DNA from 3 places in the Marinobacter sp. CH_CUG1437-1 genome. Region 2 is predicted to be linked to each of the others. Evidence: predicted binding sites of a transcription regulator. Region 2 holds the regulator's gene; each other region holds the start of a gene.
What was found. The regulator sigma-54, encoded in region 2, starts transcription at its own class of promoters, with help from an activator protein. The targets are predictions, from matches to a motif close to ANTGGCATNNANNTTGCTNT.

Region 1 (10,154 bases), on a different contig from region 2:
CGGGCGCACTGGTTCGCGCCATGGCAATGGTTCCACGAAGGTTCGGCAGGGTTTTTGTGGCTTCATTGCGGATCGGGGCGCGGGTCGATTTCCGGGACAGCTCCTCGGTAAACCCGCCGCCCTGGATCATGAATCCGGGGATAACGCGGTGAAAAATGGTGCCGTCGAAGAAACCTTCCCGGGCGTACTGCAGGAAATTGGCAACCGTATCCGGGGCGACATCCGGTCGCAGCTGGAGCTCGATTACGCCCTCGCTGGTCACCATGCGAACCATTGGTAGTGGCTCGTTGGCGGGCTGCTCATTGCTCTGGGCCATTGCCCAGGAGGCCGGCACCAGCAAGGCGAGAGCCATCATCAGTACGGGTGTCACAGTTTTCAGGGGTTTTACCAAGTTTGTCATTTGCAACCGCTCTCTTTGTTATGCGCAGGCGTTTTAGCTGCGACAATTCAGCGAATTCTGTTATCAGGTGCCAGATCTTACCAGAAGGGGATGGTAAAACGGTGACTGTATCCACGCACATTGCGCTGTGATCGTCTAACATTCCGGGTATCGGAAATCATGGATCACATTGGCCGGGCCGGGTTGTACGGTTTTCACTGTTCAAGAGGAGACACTGGGTGAGAATCCGTCAGGGATTTGAAGAAAAGTCACGCCTCGGGCGGCTGCTTGTTAATCGCGGCTACCTGTCCGAGAAACAACTGGATGAGGGCCTGAAGCTCCAGCGCGAAACCGGACAGCGCCTGGGTGAGGTGTTCATCCAGGCTGGCTGGATCAGCGAAAAAGAACTTCACCGGGTCCTAAAGCACCAGTCCCGGTATCGCAACGCTGCGGCGCTCGTCACAGCGGTAACGCTGCCATTCCAGCCCCTGGTCACCTTTGCGGCGAGCAATTCGGCCGAAGCGTCCCAGGCATCGCTGGAGGCTGGTGAATTGTATGAGCGCGGTAACCTCGCTCCACTGAGCGAGACCGAGCTGGCGGCCGTCTCAGGTCAGGGAGACCCGAACCTGCTGGAGCGTATCGGTATTGTACGCGATATGGTTGAGAATCCGGCGGGTGACGGCGAACAGGGCGCAGACGGATCCCCAGATGTCATCGAGGGGCTGAAACTTACCGCCAATATTTTTGTACCGGTCCTCAACTTTCTCGACTCGGACCTGACAATTTCCGGTGTCCACTACCGCGACGGTGAGCCTCGCTATCGGATTAGGGATGATGGCGCCTTGATGCTTGCATTCCCCGAGCGCATCGAGGAAATCCGCATGGACAATATCCGGGTCAGCGGTAGCCAGGGTACCTCAATGGGTAACGTGAGTATCCACGACATCCGTTTCCATCCGGACTCCCAGATGACAATCTATACCCGATGAAGTAAAAAGCGTTGCTTGCCAGGGCCCTGCTCAGGCGCTGGCAAGCACTGTGCTGCTGGAAACTGTGGTCTGCTGCCCCTGGGCACCGTACAGCTTTTGCTGACCGGTGGCGCCACGGAATATGTCGGTGAGCCGTGACAGGCGTTTTTGCAGATGGCTGATCACCCGACCGTTGGTCTGGTTCAGCGTCTGACAGGCCCGGAGTTTCTGGTCCGCTTCCTGCCAGAGCTGGAACAGCTCAGAAAAACCGGCGCTGCGGATAAAGCGGGAAGGCTCGCCGCTTTCCGGGCGGTATCCCATCTGGACCAATGTCCGGATTTTCTGTTTGGCGCGTTCGCGAACGGCACCCAGAAGCTCGTTTTTCTCTTTGGTCAGAGTTTCCAGCTGGCGGAGGTCAGAACTGGCAAGGCATGTCTTTTCTTTTTCGAGAATATCAGCCAGCGTCTCCAGCTGACTGACATCCTGGGAAAGAAGGGTCTTCAGATCATCGATTGCGGCCATGGTTTACTCACCCGAAAATGCTTTCATCCATCTCAAGCATTTTCTGGGCCAGTTTCTCGGCGTCAATCTTGTAGGTTCCGTTCTCCAGGGCGGAGCGGATCTGTTCGATGCGGTCGTCATCCATTTCCGGATAATCGCCAAGCTTCTGTTCAAGCTGTTTGAGATTCTTGGCCTGATTGCTCAGGCTGACGTTCTCGCCCCGGGCACCCTGGGCCTGGGTTTTCGCCTGTTCGTTGGTCGCCGGCTGGGTATTCTGGGTGCCGGCGCTCTTGTCGGCCGTGGTTCTCTGGGTGTTGACCTGGCCGGGGCCAATTCCATTTAAGTCAACTGACATATCTGTACCTGCTTGCCTGTCGCGCCACGTGAATGCAGCGCTTACTCGAGTTTATGTCTTCTTAACGGCGGGGCCGCGAAAACCTTTAGTAATTTTCAGTAGTTTTTTCGTCTCTTTTTTTCTACCGGGTTTCCGGCAGGGATTTGCCGCACCGGCAAGCTCATGCCGAGGCGGGCTTACATCGGGATTTCGACATGACCTGGCGCAACAACGCTGGCCTTGATCGTGCGGGAGGATCGCAGATTCTCAACCAGAACCTGTTCGCCAACCCCTGCGCTGGCAAGGGCCTTCCCGCGCGAACGCACTGAGAATCCGCCCGTTTTGGCGGTGATGATAACATGGTCGCCCCGTTCCACGGCATTTGGCGCAGAGAGCATATCCGGCGTGATCAGCGAGCCTGCGTTGACCGACCGGCGCACTTCCATGCCAATGGCCTGTTTCGCGTCGGTAATGACGCCGCGCCGGGAGGCATTGATTTCAACGGACTGCTTGGCGAGGAGGCCTTCGGTTACCCGTTCTCCCCGTGTCAGCGGTCTTGCCGCCACAAGGGCCGGCCCGTGGATGGAAACGGGAGCCGTCACAAACATCCGCCAGGGCCTTGATCCTTCGCAGGCCACCTGCATCGAAGGGCTGGTGCTTTTCCAGGGATCTCCACTGAATTCGACACTCAAGGGCTTCTCGCATTCCGCGAGTGCAAGTCGGTCGTCGATGGAGCCCGGTTCAAAGGATACGGTGTAGCCTTCTGCGGCCTGTTCTCTGGCAAAGCCGTCAAGAAATTCCAGTGTCGCCTGGCGAATCTGTTCAGCGGTTGTGTCAGCCAGCAGCGGGGCGCTCAAGCAAGACATTAGCAGTATCAGAGCGAATTTGGTGGTGCGCATACGTAGCAGTTTGTCCTATGCTGTCAACAACAAGGCAGAAAAGCCCGAATCAGGCTAAGGATTCGATGGCAGTGGCCGTTAAACGGGCTAATCCGCCGCTGATATGACGGCTTTCCGTCAATCACGCTATTATTCAGTGACCAGCAAGATATATGCCGTTGTAATTCCGGCAGGCCAGGAGAATCGAAATGGCAGGGGTATTGGACAGTGTTAACCAGCGAACCCAGTTGGTAGGGCAGAATCGCCTGGAGCTCCTTCTTTTCCGCTTAAGGGGGAGGCAGATCTATGGGATCAACGTCTTCAAGGTGAAAGAAGTACTGCAGTGTCCGAAACTGTCGTCACTGCCCAACAGTCGGCCTGTTGTTCGTGGCGTCGCTCACAGCCGCGGTGAGACCATCCCCATCATTGACCTGAGCATGGCCATTGGCTTGCCCGGCATTCCCCAGGAAGAGCTGGCTACCAGCTTTGTCATCATTACCGAGTACAATCGCAAGACACAGGGTTTCCTGGTCACCGGCGTCGACCGGATCATGAACATGAACTGGGAAGACATTCTGCCTCCGCCCAAGGGAGCAGGGCGCGATGTGTACCTTACCGCTGTTACCAAAATTGATGATAAGCTGGTCGAAATCATTGATGTAGAGAAGATTCTTGCAGAAGTTTCTCCGCTTGGTGAGGATGTCACCGAGGCGGTTCTGAGCAAGAGTGCCGAGCGCGTCCCGGGGCATCTCCCGGTGCTGGTCGTGGACGACTCCTCAGTGGCCCGCCGGCAGATCGAGCGCTGCCTGACGGCCATCGGGATGGAAGTCATCACAAAGAACGACGGCAAGCAGGCGTTCGAATACCTGAAGGAGGTGACTTCTGACGGTTCAAAGGCGCGGGATCATTTCTCTTTGATTATCTCCGATGTCGAGATGCCGGAAATGGATGGTTATACCCTGGTCACCAAGGTGAAAGGTGACCCGGCCCTTGCAGACATGTTTGTCATGCTCCACACCTCCCTCAGTGGTGTGTTCAATCAGGCGATGGTGAAGAAGGTCGGGGCCGACGACTTTATGGCAAAGTTCAGTCCGGACGAGCTGGCGGAGCGGGTAATGGAGATCATCGACCAGGGTTGATGGCGCCGCTCGAAGATTCACTCAGAACAGAGATCCAATGAAAGCGGAAATAACGCCACAGGAATATGAAGCCTTCAAATCGTTCCTGCAGGATGCCTGTGGGATTTTACTCGGCGAGAACAAACAGTACCTGGTAAAAAGCAGGCTGCGCAGGATTCTCGAAGAGAACAGTCTGAATACCCTGGGTGAACTCCTTGATCGCCTCAAGCGTCCCGGGCGGGGCGGCCTGAAGGAGGTGGTCATCGATGCGATGACCACCAATGAAACCCTGTGGTTCCGCGACAATCACCCTTTCCGGATTCTCCAGGAAAAACTGCTTCCCGAGTTCGCTGAGCGCAAAACCGCCCAACCCCTTCGTATCTGGTCGGCGGCCTGCTCAACAGGTCAGGAACCCTACTCCATCGCCATGATCGTGGAAGAATTCCGGCGTGCGAGGCCCGGGAAGCTTCGCGACGTGAAAATCACGGCCACGGATATCTCCAAAAGCGTTCTGGAAGTCGCCCGCAAGGGTGAATACGAGATGATCGCCATTGGCCGGGGCCTGTCACCGGAGCGACAAAAGCAGTTCTTCACCCCGTCCCTGAACGGCGGCTGGCAAATCAAGCCGCAAATCCGGAGTATGGTGGAGTTCAAGGAATTGAACCTGCTTGAGCGCTACATGCTCGGCAAGTTCGACATCGTGATGTGCCGGAATGTTTTGATCTATTTTTCCGCAGATCTCAAGAAGGACATCCTTACCCGGATGCACGCCACCCTGAATCCCGGCGGCTACCTTGTTCTGGGTGCCTCCGAATCGCTGAACGGTTTGCCTCACCTCTACGAGATGGTGCAGTGCCATCCCGGAATCATCTACAGGAAAAAGTAGCCCATGCCCCTTAATGTCTGGGTCCTGGTTGCTGCCCAGGCGCTCGCCATGTGCACCGCGCCTTTTATTGTGTTTATCGGCAGCATCCAGGGACGATTGCTGGCTCCGGCGCCTGAATATGCAACGCTGCCCGTCGGTCTGGTGGTGGTCGGTACTGTACTGGCCATCAAACCGGCAACCTGGTTGATGGAACGCATGGGGCGCAAGCGCGTGATGCTGCTCGGTGCGGTCATGGGCATCGTCGCCGGTCTTCTCGGAGCGTTGGCCTCCTGGTCTGGTCTTTTTTCACTGCTGTGTCTGGCGGCTGTGGTCGGTGGTACCGGCCTTGCGGTTGTTCACCAATACCGGTTTGCCGCCATGGAATCCGTGGCACCGGGTATGGCCGGCTCTGCCGCCGCCCGTGTGCTGCTGGGTGGTCTGGTTGCGGCCTGGCTCGGGCCGGAAGTGGCAGGGCTGGGAAGCGGCGCAGCCGAGCAGTATCCATTTCTGATCAGTTGGGTTGGGCTCGCCGTGGTTCAGGCCGCAGCCCTGTTGATTCTTGGCGCTGGCTACCGGGCCGGCGCCGAGCGTGTTCAGGAATCAAAACCCGGCGGCGGGCGCCCCCTGCGGGAAATTCTCGGCAACCCACTGGTCTGGGCTGCCATCAGTGCGGCCGCCATTGGCTATGCGGTGATGAGTTTCATAATGACAGCAACGCCGCTGAGTATGACCGAGATGGCCGGGCATGATCTGGATGACGCCAAGCGCGTGATCCAGCTTCATATCATGGCCATGTATTTACCCTCGCTGATCAGCGGCTGGCTGACCCGTGTCGTGGGCATACCGCTGATGATGGCTGCGGGATTGCTGGCGTATTTGGGCTGCATCGGCCTGGCGGCCAGTGGCGTTAGTTTTCATCATTATCTTTCAGCCCTTCTGTTACTGGGTGTCGGTTGGAATTTTCTTTTTGTTGGCGGCACAACGCTGCTGCCCCGGGGGTACCGGGATGCCGAACGTTTCCGGGTTCAGGGTCTGAACGACATGATGGTCTTTGGCTCCCAGGCCACCGCTGCGCTGTCTGCCGGCGCTATTCTGAGCTGGCTGGGGTGGGGCGGCCTGGTTATGGTTGCAGTGCCATTCCTCATAATTCACGGATTGTTGATGACTCTGTGGCTGTTGCGCGAACGAGCGCCCGAAGCCGCCGTCAAAGGGAGAGAATAATGCTGATAGATTTCGAGGGTATGGATCCGAAGGACGCCTACCACATCCTGACCCAGACGGTTATCCCCCGACCGGTGGCCTGGGTGCTGAGTGAAAATCCGGACGGCGACTTCAATCTGGCGCCGTTCTCTTTTTTCACGCCTATTACCAGCAATCCACCCCTGCTGATGATTTCGGTTGGTAAAAAGCCGGCGGAGGGTGTTTCCAAGGACACCCGGGTCAACATTGAGGCAAGAACGCATTTTGTGGTTCACATCGCCCATCGGGATCTCGCAGAGGCAGTTACGGAATCCTCACGAACGCTGCCCCATGGCGAATCGGAGCTCAAAAATCTTGATCTGGAGCTGGTGGATTTCGAGGGTACAGGCTTGCCCCGGCTCAAGGACTGTCACGTCGCCTTTGCCTGCGAGCTTTATGACATCAAGGAAATTGGTGCAGCGCCGCAGTCGCTGGTATTCGGGAAGGTTACCCGGGTCTGGGTATCGGATGCTGCGGCCCGTTACGATGACAAGAACCGTCTGACCTTCGACGGCGCTGCGATTGATCCCATTGGCCGCCTGGGTGGGAGCGAATATGTCACCTTCGGTGAGATTCTCAAAATTCCGCGGCCCTCCTGACGCTGACAGGGCAGATCCATGGAACAGTTGAATCTTCGCCACCTGTATTATTTCTGGGTAATCAGTAGGGAAGGGTCGATCGCGCGCGCCAGCGAGGTCCTGGAGCTGGCTCCGCAGACGCTCAGCGGTCAGTTGGCGACGTTTGAGGCGTCGGTGGGTGGTCGCCTGTTTTCCCGGGAGAGACGCAAGCTTATTCTCACGGACCTTGGCCGGCTGATTCTCGGCTACGCCGATGATATTTTCGCCCTGACTGGCGAGCTTGCTGAGACCCTCCGGCTTGATCCTTCCGAGCGTCCCTTGACCCTGCGCGCCGGCGTATCGGCTTCCATTCACAAATTGATTGCCTATTACCTGCTGCAACCGGCCATGGCAGGTGAGCGCTCCGTTCAGCTTGAATGCCAGACGGGCCGGACCGAGGACCTGGTGCTGAGCCTGAAACGCAAGGAGCTGGACCTTGTGCTGACTGACCGCATGCCGAAACTGCAAGAAGATGGCAACCTCACAGTGCATCCCCTTTCGGGGTCCAGCATGAGTCTCTATGCCGCACCGAAGCTCGCGAAAAAGCTGAGGAAAGGGTTTCCGGAATCCCTCAATGGGCAGCCGCTGCTGGCCAACGCCACCGACGCCCCTTACTTCGAGCGGTTGATGAACTGGTTCTCCCTGAACGGGGTCCGCATGAAACTCGTTGCCCGTGTCGACGATAGCGCCCTGATCAAAGTTTTTGGCAGCCAGGGCTATGGCGTTTTTGCCGCACCAACATCAATCCGTGAGGAGGTGTGTCGTCAGTATGAGGTAGAGCAGATTGCCTCAATCGATGAGGTAATGGATGAGTTGTTTGCCATCACCCGGGGCCGAAAAACTGCCCACGAAGGTGTTAGGGCGATCGTTGAGGCGCATGCTGACAGCAGAGAAGCCTAAGTACATCGAAAATGTCGAAGTTAAAAGCTCACAAAAGCTTATTTTATCGATTCCTGTTCCTGTCCATGATGGAGTTGTGAAAGGCAGCAACCCGAAGAGGAGCAGCAGCTATGAAAACCATCCACAAATTCCGTCTGGAACCGGGCAAGGAGCCGACCACGCTCACGCTCAAAGAGGGTTACAGGGTGGTGCGCAGCGAATACATCGTGCCCCACAAGGCCGTTTACCTTTGGGTAGAGCAGCCCCTGAGCGTGACCACACCGACCCTGGATCGCCAGTTCCGTGTCGCTTTCTCGGGTGAACCCGTGCCAGACAGTTTCGAGTATGTCGACACCGCTCTGGATCCATTTGGCCCTGAGGCGTATCACGTGTTTGCGGTCCCTGCGGACGAAGAGGCACTCTTCAGCCCGATGTCAGAGGGCGCAAGCAACGACGCATTCAGCAGGCACAACTGGCAACGCACAGCGATCTCTTAGCCTCTTCAGGGCCCTCCGGGGCCCTTTTTTAATGCGCTTCGATCGGTAGATGACCGGTTTTTACCCAGATAATCGTTTCCTCATCCACGAACGGGTGGTGCTGACTCATATGCGGGCTGCGAATCCAGGTGCCGGCGGGGTAGCGCCCATGCTCGTCACAGAATTCTCCGGACAGCACAAAAATTTCCTCACCGCCGAAGTGTCGATGGGGCTGAAAGATCTCCTTGGCCGGCCACTTCACCAGGGCGACGTGCTCGTGCTCGAACTCGTGTAGAGGCATTACCTCTAGCCCTCCGATACCCGGGAGCCACGGAGTATTGCGGGTGTCGATGCGCACCGTCGATTGGTCACGCTCATTGAACTGATGAAGTTTGACCAAGAGGGTGCAACCTTCCTTGCTGAACGGGGCGTGTCCGCTGCCGGGCGGATTGCGCAAATAGGTGCCGGCCGGATAGTCCCCGGTCTCGTCGGAAAAGACGCCTTCCAGCACCAGGATCTCCTCGCCCAGGGGGTGCTCGTGTCGCTTGAAGGAGGCTCCGGGCTCGTATCGGACGACGCTGGTGGCATGCCCACGTTCGGCCTCCTCACGGGCCAGGGGCTTTCTCAGAACACCTCCGGCGGGGCTGGGAACCCAATCCTCCTCGGTGGTGCGAACGACAACCTTCCTGGAAAAGTCCATATTGAGCATTGTGAACCTCGAAACCACCTGTGACTGAAGCGATTGTCTACGAATGCGGCCGCACAGTGGATGCCTCTATTTGATCAGGGCCTGGATGTTCCGGAACTGCGGATGCTTGCAATGGCGCATCCATTCGAACGCCACCATTTCAAGCGTTACGATCCTGGCGCCGCTCTCGCTGAGGCGGTCCAGCGCAACATCGCGATCAAACTCGTTACGGGACCCGGTCGCATCCGCCACCACCCAGACCTTGTAACCCGCATCAATCAGGCTCAGAGCGGTCTGCATCATACAGACATGGGTCTCGCAACCGCCTATGACAATGTGCTGTCGGCCCTCGGGTAGCTGATCAACGAGACCATCCGGGCAGGCATCAAAATGGTGCTTGGCCAGAGTCGTGTTACACAGTTCCCGAATGGCTTCAACGTTATGCCCAAGCTTGTCAGGCAATTGCTCGGTTCCCAACACAGGAACCTCCATAAGCCCGGCAATGGTGGCCAGAACGATGCACCGGTCCACCACTTCATCACCGTGGCTGATGGCGGGCATCAGCTTCTCCTGAACATCGATGAGCACCAGTGTCGATTGCTCGGCTTTCATCAGCATTTTTATTATCTCCCGATTGCTTTGATGATTCCTGTCGGCATTGTGTTAACGATAGCCCTGAATCTGTTCAACCGGTAAACACAAAACCGCCCAGGCAGTAATTTTTTCGACGATTTTCCGCCAGGGAGTTGCCAACCGCCCATAAAACCATTAAAGTTTGCGCCCTCAAATGAGCGACGACGTCGCTGATTTGAAACAGTTTATTGGAGAGGTGGCCGAGTGGCTGAAGGCGCACGCCTGGAAAGTGTGTAAACGTTAATAGCGTTTCGAGGGTTCGAATCCCTCCCTCTCCGCCAATACAAAACCCCAGCAGAAATGCTGGGGTTTTTTATTGGCTGATCGGCAGGGTAGAAAGAACCCTCGCGGGTTCGACCGAAGCCTGCAAAGCAGGCTGAGGAACGTCGGAGCAAAGCGACGACGGCCCCGAAGGGGTGAGGGCCAAAGGCCCGAATAATCCCTCCCTTTTTGCCATACCAAAGCGCTAATTTTCACTCAGAAAATCAGCCTTTCATTCTCTCGCTGATAGCGTTTAGTACCGGTACCGGTTGATCAGTTTCTTGAGCCAGAATGTGCTCATGATAGGGTGGATACCCG
Region 2 (10,154 bases):
TGCCGGTCCTGCTCGTCCATGGTCTCCAGGACTTCCTGGATAACCGTATCCGGCAGCTGCTGCAGCAGGTCCGCCAGGTCGTCGGATTCGAAATCCTCGATGATGTCGGCCAGTTCCTGGGCGTTCAACTGGCTCAGGAAGTAACCCCGGATATCATCGCTGAGATACTGGAGAACCTCGCCCTCCAGCTCTTTGTCTACCAGGTTCCAGAGCAGGGCACGCTGGCGGGGCGGAGAGGATTCGAGCAAATGGGCAATATCACTGGGGCTCAGGCCACCGTTCAGGATGCGGGCAACCTGTTTCAGTGCGCCACTGTCCAGGGCCTCGCTCAGTGAGCGAAGGCGCTGGCGGGCCTGGCTTTTTTCCAGAATATCGGTCATGTGTTTATTTTACTCACCTTCGCCGAAATAATCGTTGATCAGTTCGGCCAGGGCTTCTATGGCCTGCTCTTCATCCGGACCATCGGCAATAAGCTCCACATCGGTCCCTTTGCTGGCGGCCAGCATCATCACCTGCATGATGTTTTTTGCGTCCACATCCCGGCCCTTGCCACTGATCCGCACACTGCTGTCGAATCTGGATGCCGTGTTAACGAGTTTGGCCGTGGCGCGCGCGTGCAAACCCAGCTTGTTGATAATGGTAATCGGGCGGCGAATCATGGTTCGATCAGATCTCTTCCCGGGTCTGAAGGTGTGGCAGTTCGGTATGGCGTACCTGCACATTGCTGTAACGCTGCCGGAAGTAGTCGCCCAATTGCTCGCAAACATACACTGAACGGTGCTGGCCGCCGGTACAGCCAATGGAAATCGTCATATAGCTGCGATTGCTGTCTGCGAAGGAGGGCAGCCAGGTATCCAGGAAGGCCTTCAGGTCTTCGATCATCTTCCGGCTCGCCGGTTCCTTTTCCAGAAATTCGATAACCGGCTGATCCGTGCCCACGTACTTCCGCAGACTGGTATCCCAGTAAGGGTTGGGCAAACAGCGAACATCGAAAACATAGTCGGAATCCAGTGGTACTCCGTGCTTGAAGCCAAACGACTGGAACAGCAGTGCCAGCTCCTGATCCTTCCGGCCCACGACTCGCTGCTTCACCATATCCCGAAGTTCGTACATCGACATACCGGTGGTGTTCACATACAGGTCGGAAAGCTTGGACAGTGGTTCAAGCAGTTTCTTCTCGCTGGTAATGGCTTCCCTGAGGGAGGTCTTGTCGTCACTCAGCGGGTGTTTTCTGCGGGTAGCGTGGAAACGCTGGAGAAGTGACTGCTCGTCGGCATCAAGGAAGATAATTTCAACGGTAACCCCGGTCTCCTGGAGGCGCCGGTAAATTTCCTCGAAATTGGCGAGCTCGCCGGAAAGGTTGCGCGCATCAATGCTGACCGCCATCTTGCCGAGCCGGCCGGGCTTGGTCTGGCTCGCTGCTTCCCGGGTGAGAGGAAAGAGCAAGCCAATGGGAAGATTGTCGATGCAGTAGAACCCGAGGTCCTCCAGCACATGAAGCGCGGTACTTTTACCCGAACCGGACCTGCCACTGACGATAATCAGCTTCATGACCAAATCACCTCCACTGCAATGAAAATCAGCCGCCTGAGGCGGTCATGCGCTGGTACAGCGTGCCGGCGTCCTCACATTGCCGGAGGCGATCACAGAACGACCGCTCATTGAACTTCTCCGCCAGTTGGCTGAGCAGCTCCAGGTGTTCGCTGGTTGCCTCTTTCGGGACGATCAGGGCAAAAATCAGATCCACCGGCTGATTGTCGATGGCGTCGAACTCAACGCTTTCTTCGAGCGTCATCAGAACGCCCACCACGTGATCAAGGCCCTCCAGGCGACAGTGGGGAATGGCGATCCCCTGGCCAATGCCGGTACTGCCCAGGCGCTCACGGGAAATGAGGTTGTTGAAGAGCTGGGTCTCGCTGAGCGTGTTGTCCTGGTGGTTTATTTGCTCGGCAATAAACTCCAGGGCCCGTTTCTTGCTGGACGCAGGTACCCTGCAGAGGGTGAGCTCCGGAACAAGAATAGTGTCTATGGTCAGGGATGTGTCGCTCATGGATCGACTGCGTTTCCGTTAAAAAAAAGGCTGCGACACGTTGTTCATGTCGCAGCTCGATTAGATGACTTGCATGAAAACAGCCAGTTAGCGAGAGCCGTTTCCGTGCATCCGGTCTACATTCTTTTCCTTGTGCTTGAGGATCTGGCGGTCCAGTTTATCGATCAGGGCATCGATGGCTGCGTACATGTCCTCGTTTTCTGCCTTTGCGTGAATCTCACCACCAACTACGTGCAACGTGGCTTCCGCAATCTGGCGCACCTTTTCCACTTCCAGGGTCACCTGGCAGTTACTGATGTGGTCGAAGTGACGCTCGAGCTTTTCGAACTTCTCTGAAACGTAATCTTTCAGTGCGGGAGTCAGTTCTACGTGATGGCCTGAAATATTGAGTTGCATAGGCGTCTCCTGTTGTCATCGTGCCGGCTCCCGGGAGCCGGTCTGGGTGCTGGCGCATTGTGCGCCGGCGAATACGGTGTTGCGTCCCGCACCGGGGTATTCAGACCAGCCGCTTGCGCTCGTTGGACGGCGGAATGTGCATGGCCTCCCGGTACTTGGCAACGGTGCGTCGCGCAACCTTGATTCCCTGTTCCCCTAGCATGGCTGCAATTTTACTGTCGCTCAACGGCTTTTTGGGCGTTTCCGCAGCAATGAGCTTCTTGATCATCGCCCGGATGGCCGTGGAGGAGCATTCGCCGCCCTCGTCAGTGCTGACGTGGCTGGAGAAGAAATATTTCAACTCGAAAATGCCCCTTGGGGTATGCATGTATTTCTGGGTGGTTACCCGTGAAATCGTCGATTCATGCATTTCTACCGCCTGGGCGATGTCTGAAAGAATCAGCGGCTTCATAGCTTCCTCGCCGTGATCCAGGAATCCCTGCTGGTGTTCGACAATACGGGTCGCCACTTTCAACAGGGTTTCATTGCGGCTCTGCAGGCTCTTGATAAACCACTTGGCCTCCTGCAACTGATCACGCAGGTAGGTGTTGTCGGCACTGCTGTCCGCACGCCTTATAAGTGAAGCATAGCTGGCATTCACCCGAATGCGCGGGGCAATTTCCGGATTCAGCTCAACACGCCAGCGGCCATTATGCTTGCGAACGATAACGTCCGGAATGACATAGTCGGGTTCGGCGCGATCAATCACGTCGCCCGGCCGCGGGTTGAGCCCTGTGATCAGAGCCAGAACCTCTCGCAACTGGTCTTCTTTCAGACGGCTGCGCCGCAGCAACTGGGCGTAGTCACGGTTGCCCAACAGATTGATGTAGTGGGTAATCACCAGTCGCGCCTGGGCCAGCCAGGGCGTCTCCGGCGGTAACTGGTTGAGCTGGATCAGCAGGCATTCCTGAAGATCCCGGGCAAACACCCCTGGCGGATCAAAATGCTGGAGACGGTGCAAGACAGCTTCCACTTCATCCAGTTCAAGAGGGTCTTCCTCGTTTTCATCCAGCAGTCCGGCGTGGATTTCTTCCAGAGGACTGGTGAGATAGCCGCGCTCATCCACAGCGTCCATCAGGGCATGGGCAATGGCCTGGTCCCGTTCACTCAGCGGGGTCAGATTGAGCTGCCATTCCAGGTGATCCTGAAGTGTCTCGGTGGGCGAGTTGCGGGTCTCGAAATCGTGATCGTTCTCGTCGTCGTTGCGGGCGGCCGGCGCGGGCGCGGACTGGTAGATGTCGTCCCAGGCGGTGTCTACCGGCAGGTCGTCCGGAATGTTGTCCGGAATGTCGTTTTCGGAGGACCAATCCGGGCCATTCTCTGATTCGTCCCAGTCGCTCGAAGGTTCCGGCGCTGACTCGGCCGCGGATTCTTTCTCGCTGGTCTCGCGCTCGTCGTTCTCGGCGGTTGCGTCAGCCTGATCATCGTCCTCGGATGTCTCCAGCATGGGGTTGGATTCCAGTGCCTGCTGGATTTCCTGTTGGAGGTCGAGGGTGGAGAGCTGGAGAAGCCGGATCGCCTGTTGCAGCTGGGGCGTCATGGTCAGGCTCTGACCCAGCTTTAACTGTAAGGAGGCTTTCATAACCATGGTTCAGGATCCGTCACTCATCAGCGCTTTGTGTCATAAGTCGTGAAAAATTCTATATATGCCGGTTACTTGCCGTCGTTTTATTTTACCCTAGCAAGTTCTTTGCCGAGTTTACTTGCTACAGGTCATCAAAACAATGAGCCTTTCGGTGTCACAGCCTGAATTCATCGCCCAGGTAGACTTCCTTGACTTGCTGGTTGGCCAAAATCGCATCGGCATTGCCGGAGGCGATGATGTGGCCTCCGGAGACAATGTAGGCGTTCTCGCAGATGTCCAGGGTCTCTCGCACGTTGTGATCGGTAATCAGAACGCCAATACCCTTGTCACGCAGATGCCGGATGATGTGCTTGATGTCGCTTACGGATATCGGGTCGACACCGGCGAAGGGTTCATCCAGAAGTATGAAGGCCGGTTCCATGGCCAGCGCCCGGGCAATTTCCACCCGTCGTCGTTCCCCTCCCGACAGGGCCATGCCAACGCTGTCCCGGATATGGGTTATGTGGAATTCTTCCAACAACTCCTCGAGCTTTTTCTCTCGATCCGCTTTGCCCAGCCCCCGACGGGTTTCGAGGATCGCCATGATGTTGTCGCGTACCGACAACTTGCGGAACACCGAGGCTTCCTGGGGCAGGTAACCGATGCCTTGCTGGGCGCGTCCGTGCATCGGCAGTGGCGTAATATCCCGGCTGTCGATGGTGATACGGCCACGATCGGCAGGGACCAGCCCGACGATCATGTAGAAGCAGGTGGTTTTCCCGGCGCCGTTGGGGCCAAGCAGTCCCACTATCTCCCCACTGCGAATTTCCAGGGAAACGTCGATCACCACTTTTTTCTGCTTGTAACTCTTTGCCAGGTTACTGGCTCTCAGAACTGCCATCGGTTTCCTGTCTGTCAGTGCGTCTGTCGGCGCTGCGTGGCTGAATCACCATCTCTACCCGGCCGCTGCCTTCGCCCGTGTCGGCGCCGCCTTCAGCGGTCACTACCCGGCCGGCGGTATCATAATGAATGACGTCGCCGCGGAACAGGTTGCCATTCTGCTCGATGACTGCTTCGCGTTCAAAGGTCAGCCGACTGTCGGTGGCTGACCAGGAAATGTTCAGGGCGCGGGCGTCGGTTTCGCCTTCGCCCTCTCGCGCCGGTTGCCGGTATCTGGCCGGCGTGCCGGAGGCTTCGATCCGGCTCAGCCCGTCCTCGGAGCGATAGAGGACCACCCGGTCCGCGTTCAGCCGAGTTTTGCCCTGCTCAAGTTCTACATCCCCGGTGTAGGTGGCAATGCCCTGACTGTCGTCGAGGCGTGCATTGTCTGCGGTAACCTTGATGGGGGTGTCGGAATCAAGGTCGAAAGCGGCCGCCGGGCCGATCATCGCGGCTGTCAGCAGGGCAACCAGCAGGCGCCGGTATCGGTTAGTTTCCGGTTTCATAGCGTCCTTCCACCTGGGAGTTCAGTTCCAGAATCCGCTCGTCTATCCACGCTTTCATGCCCGTGGCCCGGGTAATACCGGTAACGTCGCGTATTTCTACGGGTGCATCTGTATATACCATGCCCCGGTCGTTATCCAGGGTCAGGGTTGATGTTGTCAGGGTGGCGTCCCGTTCTCCAATCGTGCGCTGAATCCGGACATTGTCCGTCAGGTACACCAGATTCTGGTTCTGTAGCAGGCTGCCATTCTCGGCTTCAACAATCCAGGGTAGGGCGCCGTTGCCGCCATAGAGTTCGGCACGGGGAGAGTCCATGGTAGCCAGGTTGCCTTCTTCGAACTGTTCGATGCGAGGGCTGGAGAACCGGATCTTCAGGTTCCCTGATTCGTCGAAGGAAGTGTACCGACCATTCACCACGAAGCCGTCCGGCTCGGCATCGCCCCTCAGCGCCGCTGCCTCATCATTGATGACCGGCGGCTCATCGCTTTGCCAGAGCAAAAAGACGGCTGCCACCACGGTGCCAGCCAGCGCCAGGGTTCGCAGCCAGGGCCGGTCCGGAAGCCAGTTCACGCCTCAGGCTCCAGGTAGGGTGCCAGTGTAGAATCAAGCTTGCCGTGGGCGGTAAGCAGCAGATCGCAGGCTTCCCGCACCGCACCCTCGCCGCCCCGAGCGTGGGTGCAGTAGTCGGCATGTTGCTGCACCAGCCAGTAACCGTTGGGTACGGTGATGCCGAGCCCGGCGAATCTGAGCGCCGGCAGATCCGGCAAATCGTCGCCCATATAGGCGGTGGCTTCCGGACCAATGTCCATGGTGCTCACCAGCTCCTGCAGGGCCACTTTCTTGTCTTCGCGCCCCTGCATCAGGTGAGGTATGCCAAGATCCCGCATCCGTTTCTCAGTCAGCGGCGACTGCCGGCCGGTAATAACGGCGACGGTAATGCCGGCCGCCATCAGCTGTTTCAACCCCAGACCGTCGAGGATGTTGAATGCCTTCAGTTCATCGCCGTTGGCGCTGAAGTAAAGCTTGCCATCGCTCATAATGCCGTCGACATCGAGGGCAATCAGTCGGATTCTGGCAGCTTTTGTAAGCAGGGCGTCCGGCCATTGGTGCGTCATATCACATAGCTCCCCATAGCCCTTATATTACGCCGGCCCGCAGCAGGTCATGCATGTTGATGGCGCCAACCAGAGCACCTGCGTCGTCCGTCACCGGCAGGGCGTTGATCTTCATTTCCTCCATGATATTGAGCGCTTCCGCCGCAAGATGATCGGCCTGAATGGTTTTGCCATTCCGGGTCATCACCTCGCTGATGGGGGTATTATGAATATCCACTGACCGATCCAGGGTCCGGCGCAGGTCACCGTCCGTAAATATTCCGGTGAGGGTGCCGTCCTGATTGACGACGGTGGTCATGCCAAGCCCCTTGCGGGAGATTTCAAGGAGTGCGCCACTGAGAAGTGTGCTCTCGTTGACGACCGGAATCTGGTCACCTGTGTGCATGATGTCGGATACCCGGAGCAGAAGCCGGCGCCCCAAGCTGCCGCCGGGGTGCGAGAAGGCAAAATCCTCGGCACTGAAGCCGCGAGCTTCGAGCAGGGCAACTGCAAGAGCGTCGCCCATGACCAGGGTGGCCGTTGTCGAGGAGGTGGGGGCAAGGCCCAGGGGGCAGGCTTCCACCATCACGCTGACGTCCAGGTTGGCAATGGCTTCCCGGGCCAGGATGGAGCTGGCATTGCCTGTCATGCTGATCAGGGGGGCACCCATGCGTTTGATCAGCGGCAGAATGGTGACCACCTCGCTGGTGCTGCCACTGTTGGAGATCGCAATCACCACATCCTGAGGGGTGATCATGCCCATGTCACCGTGGCTTGCCTCGCCGGGATGCACGAAAAAAGAGGGCGTGCCGGTACTTGCCAGGGTGGCCGCAATCTTGTTGCCGATGTGGCCGGATTTTCCCATGCCGGTCACCACCACGCGGCCCTTGCAGTTCATGATGACTTCGCAGGCCCGGGTGAACTGGTCGTCGATCCGGTTCTCAAGGGCATCAATGGCGTCGCGCTCGATGCGGATGGCGCGGATGGCAGAGGATCGGAAATCATTGGGTGTCGGTTCGGTCATCGGGCTTGGGGCCTGGCTGTCGGGACATTGAAAACGTTGGGCAGAGTATACCATTTTCACCCGGCAACAATGCCCGCTTACCGAAAGTTCAGTCAAACTGATCATTGCTATCAGTACATTTTGGGCTGTTTGGATTGAGCTTGAACGCTCCTTGGCATAATGTAGCCCCTCTTTGAAAGGTAAGGACTATGAATTCTCCGGCTTACATATCGCTCAAGGATGTCGTGTTCTCCCGCTCTGGGCGCCGTATCTTCGACGGTGTCAGCCTGGACATTCCGCGCGGAAAGATTACCGCGATCATGGGGCCCAGCGGAACCGGTAAAACCACACTGTTGCGCCTCATTGGTGGTCAGCTCAAGCCGGACTCCGGCAGTATTGTGGTGGATGGTCATGAGGTCCCGAAGCTCAAACGTAGGGCCCTCTACAGCCTCCGCGAAAAGATGGGCATGCTGTTCCAGAGCGGGGCACTGTTTACGGATCTGAGCGTGTTCGAGAACGTCGCCTTCCCGCTCCGGGTTCATACAAAACTTCCGGAAGACATGATTCGCGACATCGTCCTGATGAAGCTGGAAGCCGTTGGGTTGCGTGGTGCCCGCCAGTTGATGCCCTCGGAATTGTCCGGAGGCATGACCCGCCGCGTGGCTCTGGCCCGAAGCATTGCCCTCGATCCGGAGCTGATCATGTACGACGAGCCATTTGCGGGCCAGGACCCGATTGCCATGGGCGTTCTGGTCAAGCTGATCCGTGATCTGAACGGTTCCATGGGGCTGACCAGCGTGCTGGTCTCCCACGACGTGCCTGAGTCCCTGAGCATCTGTCATTACGCCTGCATCATCTCGGACGGCAAGGTGATCGGTGAAGGCACGCCGGAAGAGTTGCGGGCCCATCCCTCCGGGCAGGTGCAGCAGTTCCTTCAGGGGCAGCCGGACGGCCCCGTGCCGTTCCATTACCCCGCGGATGGCGACGCTCAGGACTTCGGGTTGTCCGGGGGTGCCTCTTGATCGACAGAATAGCGGCGTTCGGTCGTCTCGGTCTTGATATTGTCTCCTCATTCGGCCGATCCGGTCGTTTCCTGGCGGGCGTTCTGGGCGGGGTGCCGAGGCCGGCCACCGGTTTCCCGCTCCTGCTGAAACAGCTTTACGCTGTTGGTGTTCTGTCCCTGGCCATCATTGTGGTGTCCGGCCTGTTTATCGGCATGGTGCTGGGGCTGCAGGGGTATACGATCCTGAGCGATTATGGCTCTGAGGCAGCCATCGGTCAGATGATAGCCCTGACTCTGGTGCGTGAACTCGGGCCTGTTGTGACTGCGCTGTTGTTTGCGGGCCGGGCGGGTTCGGCGCTGACAGCTGAGATCGGTCTGATGAAAGCCACCGAGCAACTATCCAGCATGGAGATGATGGGCGTGGACCCGCTGCGGCGGGTTATTGCGCCCCGGCTCTGGGCCGGGTTTATCGCCATGCCTGTGCTTGCCGTGATTTTCTCGGTGGTCGGTATCTGGGGCGGAATGCTGGTGGGTGTAGACTGGCTAGGCGTGTTTGAAGGCTCCTTCTGGGGCAACATGCAGTCGTCGGTGGATTTTGTTGATGACGTCCTGAACGGCGTCATTAAAAGCGTTGTTTTCGGCTTTGTCTGCGCCTGGATCGCGGTTTATCAGGGTTATGACTGCGTGCCGACCTCGGCAGGTATCAGTTCGGCGACCACCAAAACCGTGGTGTACTCCTCGCTGGCCGTGCTGGGGCTGGATTTTGTGCTGACCGCTGTGATGTTTGGCAATTTCTGAATCATCGATTAACGAGAGAATACCGGAGCCGGAAATGGCACAGAGAACCACTGAAATCATCGTTGGACTGTTCATGATCGCAGGCTGCGCGGCGCTGCTTTTCCTCGCATTGCAGGTGAGCGGGCTGTCGCCGAAGTCGGCCGACAGCACCTACACGATCTACGCCAATTTCAACGATACCGGCGGGCTTACGCCACGTGGGCGAGTTTCCATGGCAGGGGTGACCGTGGGCACCATTGAATCCATTAGCCTGAACAAAGAGACATTTCAGGCGCGGGTGGAAATGTCGATTCACTCGGACGTCGACAATATCCCTTCTGACAGTTCCGCAGTTATACGTACATCCGGCCTGCTCGGTGAACAGTACATTGATATATCGATCGGGGCCGAGATGGATTCGCTGAAGGAAGGCGATACCTTCTATTCAACGCAGTCGGCCATGAACCTGGAGCGATTGATCAGCAACTTTGCATCGGGCCGCTGACTCGGGCCGGGAAGATTTAACAGGAGATCCTGATGTTTGCACTGAAACACCACATTCTGCTTGGCCTTCTGATGGCTCTGGTTCTCGTTATGCCGGCTCACGCTGGTGAAGCGGAGGATCTCCGGAACTATGTGGATGAAAACACCCAGCGGCTCGTTGAAAAGCTCAATGAAGAGCGCGGGCTGTACGAGCGAGATCCGGAAGCATTCTACGAGAGCATGGACAAGGCGTTGACGGATTTCGTGGACTTCCGTCGCATTGCTGCGCGAGTGATGGGGCG
Region 3 (10,154 bases), on a different contig from region 2:
TGATGACGACAATGAAGTCATATGTCATCCGCCGACCAACGAGGAAATTGAAGGCAAGGGATTGATTGTGCTTGTTAAGTCCGCTGACACACCAGAGGTGTCAGTAGTGGAGGAAGCCCTGGAGCGATACCGGGTTTTCCTGAAGCAGTGGCGAGCCCACTCCGCCGCGCAGGAAACGGGCGAAGCAGAGCCAGAAAAAAACAAGTCTCCCGACTAGAAACCACCGGACTCCACAATCCGCCAGCTACTGCCCTGAACTGGCCAGCTGCAACTGGAGAACACCCAGCTCTGTAGCGTTTTCGGAAAGACTACGAACCGTCGATCCGCGAGCCAGCTCAGCGACCACATGCTCCCAAAGCTCCCCGCACCCCGCGGCAGCAGCTACATTTGCTACTTTCGAAAGATCCAATTGGTCTGCAGGGAAAGGCTCGTCAAGCAGCCAACAGCTCCCCAACGCCTGAAGGAACTCGGTTACGGTTAGCGGCTCAGTATTGCAAACAGTCTCCGGGCGATAGAGGCCCGCAAGAAAATACCCCTGCTCGGCCTTGCTGATAAGATTCAGAAAAACGGGAACTTCTCGGGCCAGCTCAAGTGCCCAAGCGACCAAGTGCCTGCCGTCACCGCTTTTCAGCTCAAACTCCACCTCGTGCAGTGGCCACCTGGCTTCATTGCCAGCCACACTGCCAGAATCGAGGGCGATCTCGATGACACTCTGCCCCTCTTCCAACCAGAGCACGTTACGCTGGAAGTTGGTTTCAAACACTACCCGCAGACTGCCGAGATCCAGATCGGTACTCAGCGGTGTGTCCTCCAGAAACGACAAATTCAGATCCGGGCCGGATACCGGCCACTCCCACTCTTCGCGCCGGTGGGCGCCATCGACAAATTCACCCCGGGTTTTCAGAGTTTGGATGTAGTCATCACCGGCTTTGCGGATTCTCAAAGCGGCTTTGGCGCGATTCAAATCGGCTTTTGGCGTGTCGAAATAGCGATTGACCAGGGATTTGGTTTTTCCAGGTAGAACCTCGGGGCGGGCTGAGAGCCACTGCAAAGCCTGCGCCTGGGCAGCTTCAGATACACTGAGCTTGATTTCCAGTTCGGTTGCCATTTCCACGACCTTTTCTCATGTTCATAAACGCAAAAACCGGCGACCCAAGGGTCGCCGGTTTTCATACTACAGGATTAGCCGGTTGGCTGATCAGAAGTAGTAAACAGCACCAACTGAAGCGATGGACTGCTCGTCGCCAGAGGCGCCTTCCAGGCTGTACTCGTTAGCTGCGTCTGAACCAGACAGGTAGCCTTCGAAGTAAACGTACATGTGATCAGACACGTTGTGCAGAGCCTGCAGGATTACGGTGTCTTTCTTGTCGCCAGAAGCATCGTCGTCCAGCATCTGGTAAGACAGAGCGAACTGGTTCGCGCCCATGGTGTACACACCCATTACGCCAACGATGTCGTTTACGTCTTTGCGGGTCTGGTATTCACCAATCACGCTGAAGTCGCCAGCGCTGTAGGTCGCTGTCAGACCGTAGCTGTTTTCGTTGTTGTCGGCTGCAGCGCCGCCGTCGTTGGAGTCCATACCAACAGACACTTCAAGAGCGTCTACAGCGTAGGTCGCAACCAGCTGGTACGGGTAAGATTTGTCCGCGCCGCCCTTGGTGTCGCTATCGCCGTTAACCTGAACAGCTGCAGAAACAGTCAGACCGCCGAAAGACGGAGACATGTACTGGACCAGGTCACCTTCACCAGTGGAGTAGTTACCGAAAATGTCGGAACCCACTTCGTGGAAGTTACCAATCTTTACGATGGCACTTTCGTAGACAGAATCGTCAGAGCCGACCCAGATCTGACCGAAGCTATCACCCTTAACACCTACGTAGGCTTCGTCAAGAGCGTCGATACCGTTGCTGCTGGACTTGTCGTCAGCGTTGATGCCTTCAAGCTCCAGCTTGAAGAAGCCAGTGATGCCCGGAGCGATTTCGTGATCGTGCTTAACGCCCAGAGTGGAACCGTTGTCAGCGTGCTCAACCTCGGAGCCACCGCCGTCAACGTTGGTGTGCTTCAGCACGTACTGGATGTTGCCGTATACAGACGGCATGGAGTCCATCTTGGCCGCCAGTTCGGAAGCTGACATTTCAGCCTGTGCGAAAACACTGCCAGAGAAGGTAGCGGCTGCAATAGCAGATGCGATGAGCGTTTTTTTCATGTTGCGTCTTCCTTTTTGAGTTAACTCAGGTTTTAGCGACGGGTTCTTATCCCGATTTTGTAAGGCTTCACCAGTCAGGCTGGATGAGGCCGATTCTGCATTACCCTTGTGTCAGTTTGATGACACACAAGTAACTTTTCTTCTTCTTCGGATAAATCTGAAAGATTCCAGATCTATACAGCTCAACCACTTACAGGATCTTCTTAAAGTCCTGAATGATGAAACTGTTTTAATACAATCATTCTCATTTTGCAAATTAACTGCGCTGCATTTTTAGCTCTTTTGGCACCAGAAACGCAATTATTTATGCGATTTGGCGCTCAGGAGCTCCGTTGCAGTTATATTTCAAATCCGAGGCCAGATTACCATTAACTCTTTATTAACAGCAGCTTGCCCCCTTAAAACTGCGCACACACAAAGTCTCTGATGGTAATTTCGCACCATTGCAGGCCAGCATGGCGGCCTGCGCACAATACTAGTGCAACTACCTATTCACACCTTTGTCTATTCTCAAGCATGAAGGTGACAGGCCCATCATTCGTTAACCCAACCTTCATATCCGCGCCAAACCTTCCTTCCCCTACTCTATCCGACCCCAGGCGTGAAATTGCGTCTGCCACAAACGATTCATAAAGCCTGTTGGCGTCATCCGGCCCCGCAGCCAGGGAAAAACCGGGCCTGGTTCCGGAAGACGTATCGGCCGCCAAAGTGAACTGTGGAACAACAAGGAGGGAACCACCGATATCCAGCAGGCTGCGATTCATCCGCCCTGCGTCATCGGGAAACACACGGTAAGTGAGGATTTTTCGGCAAAGTTCCCTTGCCTCGCGCTCGCTATCTCCTTTCTCGACGCCCAGCAACAGCAAAAGGCCTTTGTCGATCGAGGCTATCTGCTCACCGCCCACGGTAACACTGGCTTGCGAAACTCGCTGGATCAATCCTTTCATCAACTGCCTTGAGGACGATTGAACAGGCAAAATTGAGATCGGGCAAGAGTGTATCCATGCCAATTACCGGCCGCAACCCTCAAAACGCAATTCAGCCAGCACTTTTTTCAGTTTTCGCGACAACGGACTCAACACCGCGAATGAGTGCATCGACAATAGCTGGCTCCGATGCAGAGTGGCCTGCATCCCGAATGATCTGGAATTCTGCCTCGGGCCAGGCCTTACTGAGCGCCTGGGCATTATCCAGAGGACAAACCATATCGTAGCGTCCGTGTACGATAATCCCGGGAATGTCCGCCAGACGGTGCGCATTGCGAAGGATCTGGTCGGGCTCAAGAAAGGCGGCGTTCATGAAATAGTGGCATTCGATACGGGCCAGCGCGATGGCTACATGAGGATGGCCGAAATGCTCAACTACCCTGGGGTTCGGATGCAGGGTTGCACACCTACCCTCCCAGATTGACCATGCCTTGGCCGCCTGGATCTGCTCCAGCTCGTTGGTACTGGTCAATTTTCGGTAATAGGCTGCCACCATGTTATCGCGCTCGACTTCCGGAATTTGCGCCTCGAAGTCAGACCAGTAGTCCGGAAACACGCGGCTGGCCCCTTCTTGGTAGAACCACTGAATATCGCGGGGACGACAGAGAAATATGCCACGCAGAACCAGCCCGGACACTCGTTCCGGATGTGACTGGGCGTAAACAAGGCTCAGGGTCGACCCCCAACTGCCGCCGAACAGAAGCCACTTATCGATACCGAGGAACGAGCGTACCGCCTCCATATCCTCAACCAGCTTGTCGGTGCTGTTACCCTCGAGCTCTGCTAGCGGCGTGGAACGGCCGGCACCGCGCTGATCCATAAGAATAATCCGGAACCGCTCGGCATCGAAAAACCGCCGGTGATAGTCCTCGCACCCACCCCCCGGGCCACCATGAACAACGAGAACCGGCATCCCGTCGGGGTTTCCACTTTCTTCAACGTAGAGTTCATGAGGTGGATCAACGGCAATACGGTGCTGGGCGTTGGGCTTGATTTCCGGGTACAGGCTGAGCATGAAGCGCTCCGTTTAAAGGATTTACCCGGAGTTTAGCTTAAGCGAAAAGAAAGAGGCATTCCGTAGAGGGGAGTACAGAAGGAAATGGGGTCAGATGAAGACTTTCATCTGACCCCATTAAAGACGTTACTTCTTGCTGGCGCGCTTACGCTCGTTCTCGGTCAGAAGCTTCTTGCGCAGCCGGATGGACTTCGGCGTCACTTCCACCAGCTCATCGTCGTCAATAAACTCCAACGCCTGCTCAAGCGTGAACTTGATGGGGGGCACCAGGCCGATGACTTCATCCTTGCCGGAGGCACGCATGTTGTCGAGCTTTTTGGCTTTGGTGGGGTTCACCACCAGGTCATTGTCCCGGCTATGAATACCACACAGTTGCCCTTCATAGATCTCCTGCCCCGGATCCAGGAACAGCTTGCCGCGGCTCTGCAGGGTTTCCAGCGAGTAGGTCAGCGCGGTACCCGTAGCCATCGACACAATGACGCCGTTCTGGCGGCTGGTAACGTCCCCAACCTTGATCGGGCCATAGTGGCTGAACGTGGACGTAAGGATGCCGGTACCTGAGGTCATGGTCAGGAAGGTATTCCGGAAACCAATCAGGCCGCGAGCGGGAATGGTGTAATCCAGACGCATGCGGCCCTTGCCATCCGGCACCATGTTGGTCAGGTCGCCCTTGCGCAGCCCCATTTGCTCCATGACGGCACCCTGGTGCTGCTCTTCGATATCCACGATGACGTTCTCGTACGGCTCCTGCTTTTCGCCATCCACTTCCTTGATAACCACTTCGGGGCGGCCAACGGCCAACTCAAAGTTTTCGCGTCGCATGTTCTCGATCAGAACTGAGAGGTGCAATTCGCCACGACCGGACACCTTGAACTTGTCGGCAGAGTCGCCTTCCTCAACACGCAGCGCAACGTTATGCAGCAGTTCTTTTTCCAGACGCTCCTTGATGTTCCGGCTGGTAACGTACTTGCCTTCCTTGCCGGCAAACGGCGAATCGTTGACCTGGAAGGTCATGGATACAGTCGGCTCATCCACCGTCAGTGCTGGCAGCGCTTCAACGTTGGCCTGGTCACAAAGGGTGTCGGAGATGAACAGCTCATCCATACCGCTGACACAGACGATGTCGCCAGCCTGGGCTTCGTCTACCTCGACACGCTGCAGACCGGAATGCCCCATGATCTTTAGGATTCGGCCGTTGCGCTTTTTGCCGTTGGCGCCAATAGCGGTTACCGGCGAATTGGTTTTGATCTTGCCGCGCATGATACGGCCGATGCCGATCACGCCGAGGAAGCTGTTGTAATCCAGCTGGGAAATCTGCATCTGGAACGGGCCGTCCGGGTCGACATTGGGTGCCGGGACATGGTCAACAATCGCCTGGAACACGGCATCCATGTTGTCATCCAGCTTTTCGTGATCCAGCCCGGCAATGCCGTTCAGGGCGCTGGCGTAAACAATCGGGAAGTCCAACTGCTCATCGGTCGCGCCCAGGTTGTCAAAAAGGTCGAATACCTGATCCACAACCCAATCCGGACGGGCGCCAGGACGATCGATCTTGTTAACCACAACGATCGGACGCAGCCCCGCGGCAAACGCCTTCTGGGTAACGAAGCGGGTCTGGGGCATGGGGCCGTCGATGGAATCAACAACCAGCAGCACGCAATCCACCATGCTCATGACCCGCTCAACTTCACCGCCGAAATCTGCGTGGCCCGGTGTGTCGACAATATTGATGTCGTAGCCATTCCATTTCAGAGCGGTGTTTTTCGCCAGGATGGTAATGCCCCGCTCTTTTTCCTGATCATTGGAATCCATGACCCGCTCGCTATCGAGCTCTTTGCGCTCCAAAGTGCCTGACTGGCGCAAAAGCTGGTCTACGAGCGTGGTTTTACCATGGTCAACGTGGGCGATAATGGCGATATTACGAAGTTTCTCAATCACAAAAATATTCCTGCGGCATGCACTCAATGACCTGAGAAGGTCGTTCGCAGGGGGAATCCCAGCACATGCCGTCTCAAATCCGTAAAATGAACTCATTCACCGGAGCTGGCTGCCCGGCACCCTGCACGGTGCTTTCCGATCATGGACCTGAAAATGACAGGGTAAAAAATGAAGCGGCGCGCAGTATAGCGAAAAGTCTGTGTCGTTAATATGAAGAAAAACGCCTATTCTTCATACAGCGGGCGCGCACCTCATTGGGGCGACCACCTCATAAATGCACCAACAAGGTGCACCATTTGGGTGCAGGTTTTCGGTGGAGGGCGCATCATTTCCTTCTAATATGCCCCAAACCCTTGCAGTTGCGCCGTTCTGGAGCATGCCCTAAAAATTGGCAAGCGCCTTGCTTTATCGAAATCAGCCGAAATTTACAGGTAAGACGCAACGGCATTTGCTAAGCTGCGCAAACCTGAGAAACAGATCGGAACCCGATAACCCGGGCGATCCGGCGCCACGAACATGAATACAGCCGCCTGTGCGGTATAACTTACGGAGCATGCACAATGTCCAAGACAGTTGATTTGATCAAAGAACACGAAGTCAAATGGGTTGACCTGCGCTTCACTGACAGCCGCGGTAAAGAGCAGCACGTTACACTGCCTGCCACCGAAGTAGATGAAGACTTTTTCGCAGACGGCAAGATGTTTGACGGCTCCTCCATCGCGGGCTGGAAAGGCATCAACGAATCCGACATGATCCTGATGCCGGACGACGAGACTTCCGTACTCGATCCGTTCACCGAAGAGACCACAGTAAACATCACCTGCAACATCGTAGAGCCTTCTACTATGCAGGGTTACGAGCGTGACCCACGCTCCGTTGCCCGTCGCGCAGAGGAATACCTCAAGTCTACCGGCATCGCAGACGGCGCCCTGTTCGGCCCCGAGCCCGAGTTCTTCGTGTTTGACTCCGTAAAATGGAACGTCGACATGCAGGGTGCGATGTACCACATCCACTCTGAGGAAGCTGCCTGGGTTTCCGGCGAAGATTTCGATCGTAACAACATCGGTCACCGCCCGGGCGTAAAAGGTGGTTACTTCCCGGTTCCGCCGGTTGACAGCCTCCACGACCTGCGTGGCGCCATGTGTGCGGCCATGGAGTCCATGGGCCTGGAAATCGAAGTGCACCACCACGAAGTGGGCACCGCTGGCCAGTGTGAAATCGGCGTTGGCGCCAACACTCTGACCCGCAAAGCAGACGAAGTTCAGATCCTGAAGTACTGCGTGCATAACGTGGCCCACGCCTACGGCAAGACTGCCACTTTCATGCCCAAGCCGGTGGTTGGCGATAACGGTTCAGGCATGCACGTTCACATGTCCCTGAGCAAAGACGGCAAGAACCTGTTTGCCGGTGACAGCTACGCTGGCCTGAGCGAAACCGCACTGTACTACATCGGCGGTGTGATCAAGCATGCCAAGGCCATCAACGCCTTCACCAACAGCTCTACCAACTCTTACAAGCGTCTGGTTCCGGGCTTTGAAGCTCCGGTTATGCTGGCCTACTCTGCCCGTAACCGTTCAGCCTCTATCCGTATCCCGTATGTAAACAGCCCGAAAGCGCGTCGTATCGAAGTTCGCTTCCCTGATCCGTCTGCCAACCCGTACCTGGCGTTTGCAGCGCTGATGATGGCTGGCCTCGACGGCATTCAGAACAAGATCCACCCTGGCGATGCCATGGACAAGGATCTGTACGACCTGCCGAAAGAAGAAGCCCTGAGCATTCCGACCGTGGCCGAGACTCTGTCCGAAGCCCTGGACTGCCTGGAAGCAGATCACGAGTTCCTGACTCGTGGCGGCGTATTCACTGAAGACATGATCGCGGGCTACGTTGATCTGAAGCGCGGTGAAGTCGAGAAACTGAACATGACCACTCACCCGGTCGAGTTCGATCTGTACTACTCCTGCTAAAACCTCGCTGTAGAGGGAAAGCAGACAAGCCCCGCCTTCGTGCGGGGCTTTTTTGTGAGCAGCCGCACAGTGCCTGGAGCCCTTAACGATATGTAACCAACATCAGGGTCTGCAGGCGTTGAAAAGACTCCGGGCGCCGCCGATAATCGAAGAAACCCAATAACAGGTGAGCTTATGAATCCAAAGTCTGGATTGGTTGCCGGCCTTTTCTTCTTGCTGGCGATTCCCGTCTCTGCCGAGGTTTACCGTAATGTCGATGCCTACGGCAACGTCACCTACTCTGACGAGCCGAGCGAGGGCTCTGAAGCGGTCCAGGTCAAGCCAGTCACGACCATCACATTGCCCAAGCCAGAAGTTGTTCAGGAAACCGAAAAGCTGCGCGAAGAGGTGCAGCGGGAAGGCGCAGCTTACGACAGCGTCTCGTTCGCCTATCCGGACAACAATCAGGCGTTCCATAGTGGCAGCGGCGACGTACAGTTCGAGGTCCGTAGCACACCCGGGCTCCAACCTGGTCACAAATACGAAGTAACGCTGGACGGGCAGCCAGTCGGGCAGAGTACTTCTGGCTCGATCACCGTCAACAACGTTTTCCGTGGAACCCACGAAGCCCGCGTCCACATCGTGGATGAAAACGGAGTTCAGGTGAAAACCGGCTCACCGATCACCTTCACCGTTCACCGCCCTTCCGCATTGAACTAACCAAACCTGCCTAACAATTCGCACTATTTTGGTGCGAACGCACCAGAAAAAAGCCATACTCTGATCAGCAACGGGGCGCATTTTCCGGACTGGTCAGAGGGATTTCTCCCATTTGCACCAGCTTACGGCACTTTTCAGCGCCAATAAGCCCCTCTGCCCGCACTTTGCCCACTCATTCGTGAACCCGGTTCAAAGTGGTTCGCTTTTTGCAAAACTCCGGAGGTCACACTATGTCGAACCAACGGGATTCACGCATGGCACTGCCTTCGGCCCATCAAACCGGATACAAGAGCATTCTCGACAGCCTCACTACCGCTGTCCTGGTGCTCGAGGACAATCTCAGCATCCGGTATCTCAACCCCGCCGCCGAAAGCCTGTTCGAAACCAGCATGACCCGCAGTCAGGGCCACCCCTTCCAGGACATTCTGGTGGAATCCGAAGACGCCCTGAAAACGCTTTTTGCCGCTGTACGGAACGGACAATCCTATACTCGCCGCGAGGCCGAGTTCCTCCTCACCAGCGGTTCCCGGCTTACGGTCGATTATTCTGTCACCCCCATCAGCCTGGAACCGACGGAGCTCCTGATCGAGATCCAGCCGAGAGACAGGCTGATGCGGATCAGTCGTGAGGAAGACATCATCTCCCAGCAGGAGACCACCCGAATTCTTGTCCGGGGCATGGCCCACGAGATCAAGAACCCGCTTGGCGGCATCCGTGGTGCGGCTCAGCTTCTTGATCGGGAACTCAACAGTGAGGATCAACGGGAATACACCCGGGTCATCATCGACGAGGCGGATCGGCTCCGGAGCCTTGTGGACCGGATGCTGGGCCCGAACAAGGCATTGAAGCTGGCGCCGACCAATATTCATGAAATCCTCGAACGGGTAGGCACCTTGCTTGAGGCCGAAAGCAAGGGACGACTGAATTTCGAACGGGATTACGACCCCAGCATTCCCGAGTTCAAGGGTGACAAGGAACAACTGATTCAGGCGTTCCTGAACATCGCACGGAACGCCATGGAAGCGGCCTTCGAAAACCAGGCGAGCCACAGCTCCGACGAGCCGCCGACCATTACTTTCCGTACCCGCACCCTGCGCCAGTTCACCATTGGCAACCGACGCCACAGGCTCGTGTGCCGGGTCGACGTTATCGACAACGGCCCCGGCATTCCGCCGGAGCTGGTGCAGAACATTTTCTATCCGATGATCAGTGGCCGTGCCAGTGGCACCGGCCTGGGCCTTTCCATTACCCAGAGCATCATCGGCCAACACCGTGGACTGGTCGAATGCGAAAGCGAACCAGGCCGAACCGACTTCATCATCTTCCTGCCTCTGGAGGACACCCCA

Region 1: a site for sigma-54 is predicted at 3,222-3,241, ahead of flgA (flagellar basal body P-ring formation chaperone FlgA). Genes of this name have one in related genera too.
Region 3: a site for sigma-54 is predicted at 6,533-6,552, ahead of glnA (glutamate--ammonia ligase). Genes of this name have one in related genera too.

The regions. Positions count from the first base shown of each region.
Region 1 covers NZ_JAYMEW010000004.1:2,440-12,593, reverse strand. The annotation lists gene WA411_RS12135 (peptidylprolyl isomerase) at 1-355, opposite strand, end outside; gene WA411_RS12130 (pilus assembly protein PilB) at 619-1,368, shown strand; gene WA411_RS12125 (flagella synthesis protein FlgN) at 1,399-1,869, opposite strand; gene flgM (flagellar biosynthesis anti-sigma factor FlgM) at 1,877-2,203, opposite strand; gene flgA (flagellar basal body P-ring formation chaperone FlgA) at 2,380-3,081, opposite strand; gene WA411_RS12110 (chemotaxis protein CheV) at 3,270-4,199, shown strand; gene WA411_RS12105 (CheR family methyltransferase) at 4,237-5,064, shown strand; gene WA411_RS12100 (MFS transporter) at 5,068-6,264, shown strand; gene WA411_RS12095 (flavin reductase family protein) at 6,264-6,881, shown strand; gene WA411_RS12090 (LysR family transcriptional regulator) at 6,900-7,799, shown strand; gene WA411_RS12085 (DUF7352 domain-containing protein) at 7,910-8,275, shown strand; gene WA411_RS12080 (cupin domain-containing protein) at 8,304-8,963, opposite strand; gene WA411_RS12075 (isochorismatase family protein) at 9,030-9,560, opposite strand; tRNA gene WA411_RS12070 (tRNA-Ser) at 9,766-9,856, shown strand.
Region 2 covers NZ_JAYMEW010000003.1:537,934-548,087, forward strand. The annotation lists gene mgtE (magnesium transporter) at 1-380, opposite strand, end outside; gene WA411_RS11270 (HPr family phosphocarrier protein) at 390-659, opposite strand; gene rapZ (RNase adapter RapZ) at 667-1,551, opposite strand; gene ptsN (PTS IIA-like nitrogen regulatory protein PtsN) at 1,580-2,050, opposite strand; gene hpf (ribosome hibernation promoting factor) at 2,138-2,446, opposite strand; gene WA411_RS11290 (RNA polymerase factor sigma-54) at 2,547-4,067, opposite strand; gene lptB (LPS export ABC transporter ATP-binding protein) at 4,225-4,950, opposite strand; gene lptA (lipopolysaccharide transport periplasmic protein LptA) at 4,928-5,494, opposite strand; gene lptC (LPS export ABC transporter periplasmic protein LptC) at 5,478-6,062, opposite strand; gene WA411_RS11310 (KdsC family phosphatase) at 6,059-6,607, opposite strand; gene WA411_RS11315 (KpsF/GutQ family sugar-phosphate isomerase) at 6,630-7,610, opposite strand; gene WA411_RS11320 (ABC transporter ATP-binding protein) at 7,799-8,611, shown strand; gene mlaE (lipid asymmetry maintenance ABC transporter permease subunit MlaE) at 8,608-9,390, shown strand; gene mlaD (outer membrane lipid asymmetry maintenance protein MlaD) at 9,425-9,874, shown strand; gene WA411_RS11335 (MlaC/ttg2D family ABC transporter substrate-binding protein) at 9,907-10,154, shown strand, end outside.
Region 3 covers NZ_JAYMEW010000007.1:117,124-127,277, forward strand. The annotation lists gene WA411_RS16745 (potassium channel family protein) at 1-217, shown strand, start outside; gene WA411_RS16750 (CYTH domain-containing protein) at 245-1,108, opposite strand; gene WA411_RS16755 (porin) at 1,199-2,206, opposite strand; gene dtd (D-aminoacyl-tRNA deacylase) at 2,695-3,153, opposite strand; gene pip (prolyl aminopeptidase) at 3,245-4,207, opposite strand; gene typA (translational GTPase TypA) at 4,334-6,145, opposite strand; gene glnA (glutamate--ammonia ligase) at 6,706-8,109, shown strand; gene WA411_RS16780 (DUF4124 domain-containing protein) at 8,284-8,808, shown strand; gene glnL (nitrogen regulation protein NR(II)) at 9,063-10,154, shown strand, end outside; gene ntrC (nitrogen regulation protein NR(I)) at 10,154-10,154, shown strand, end outside.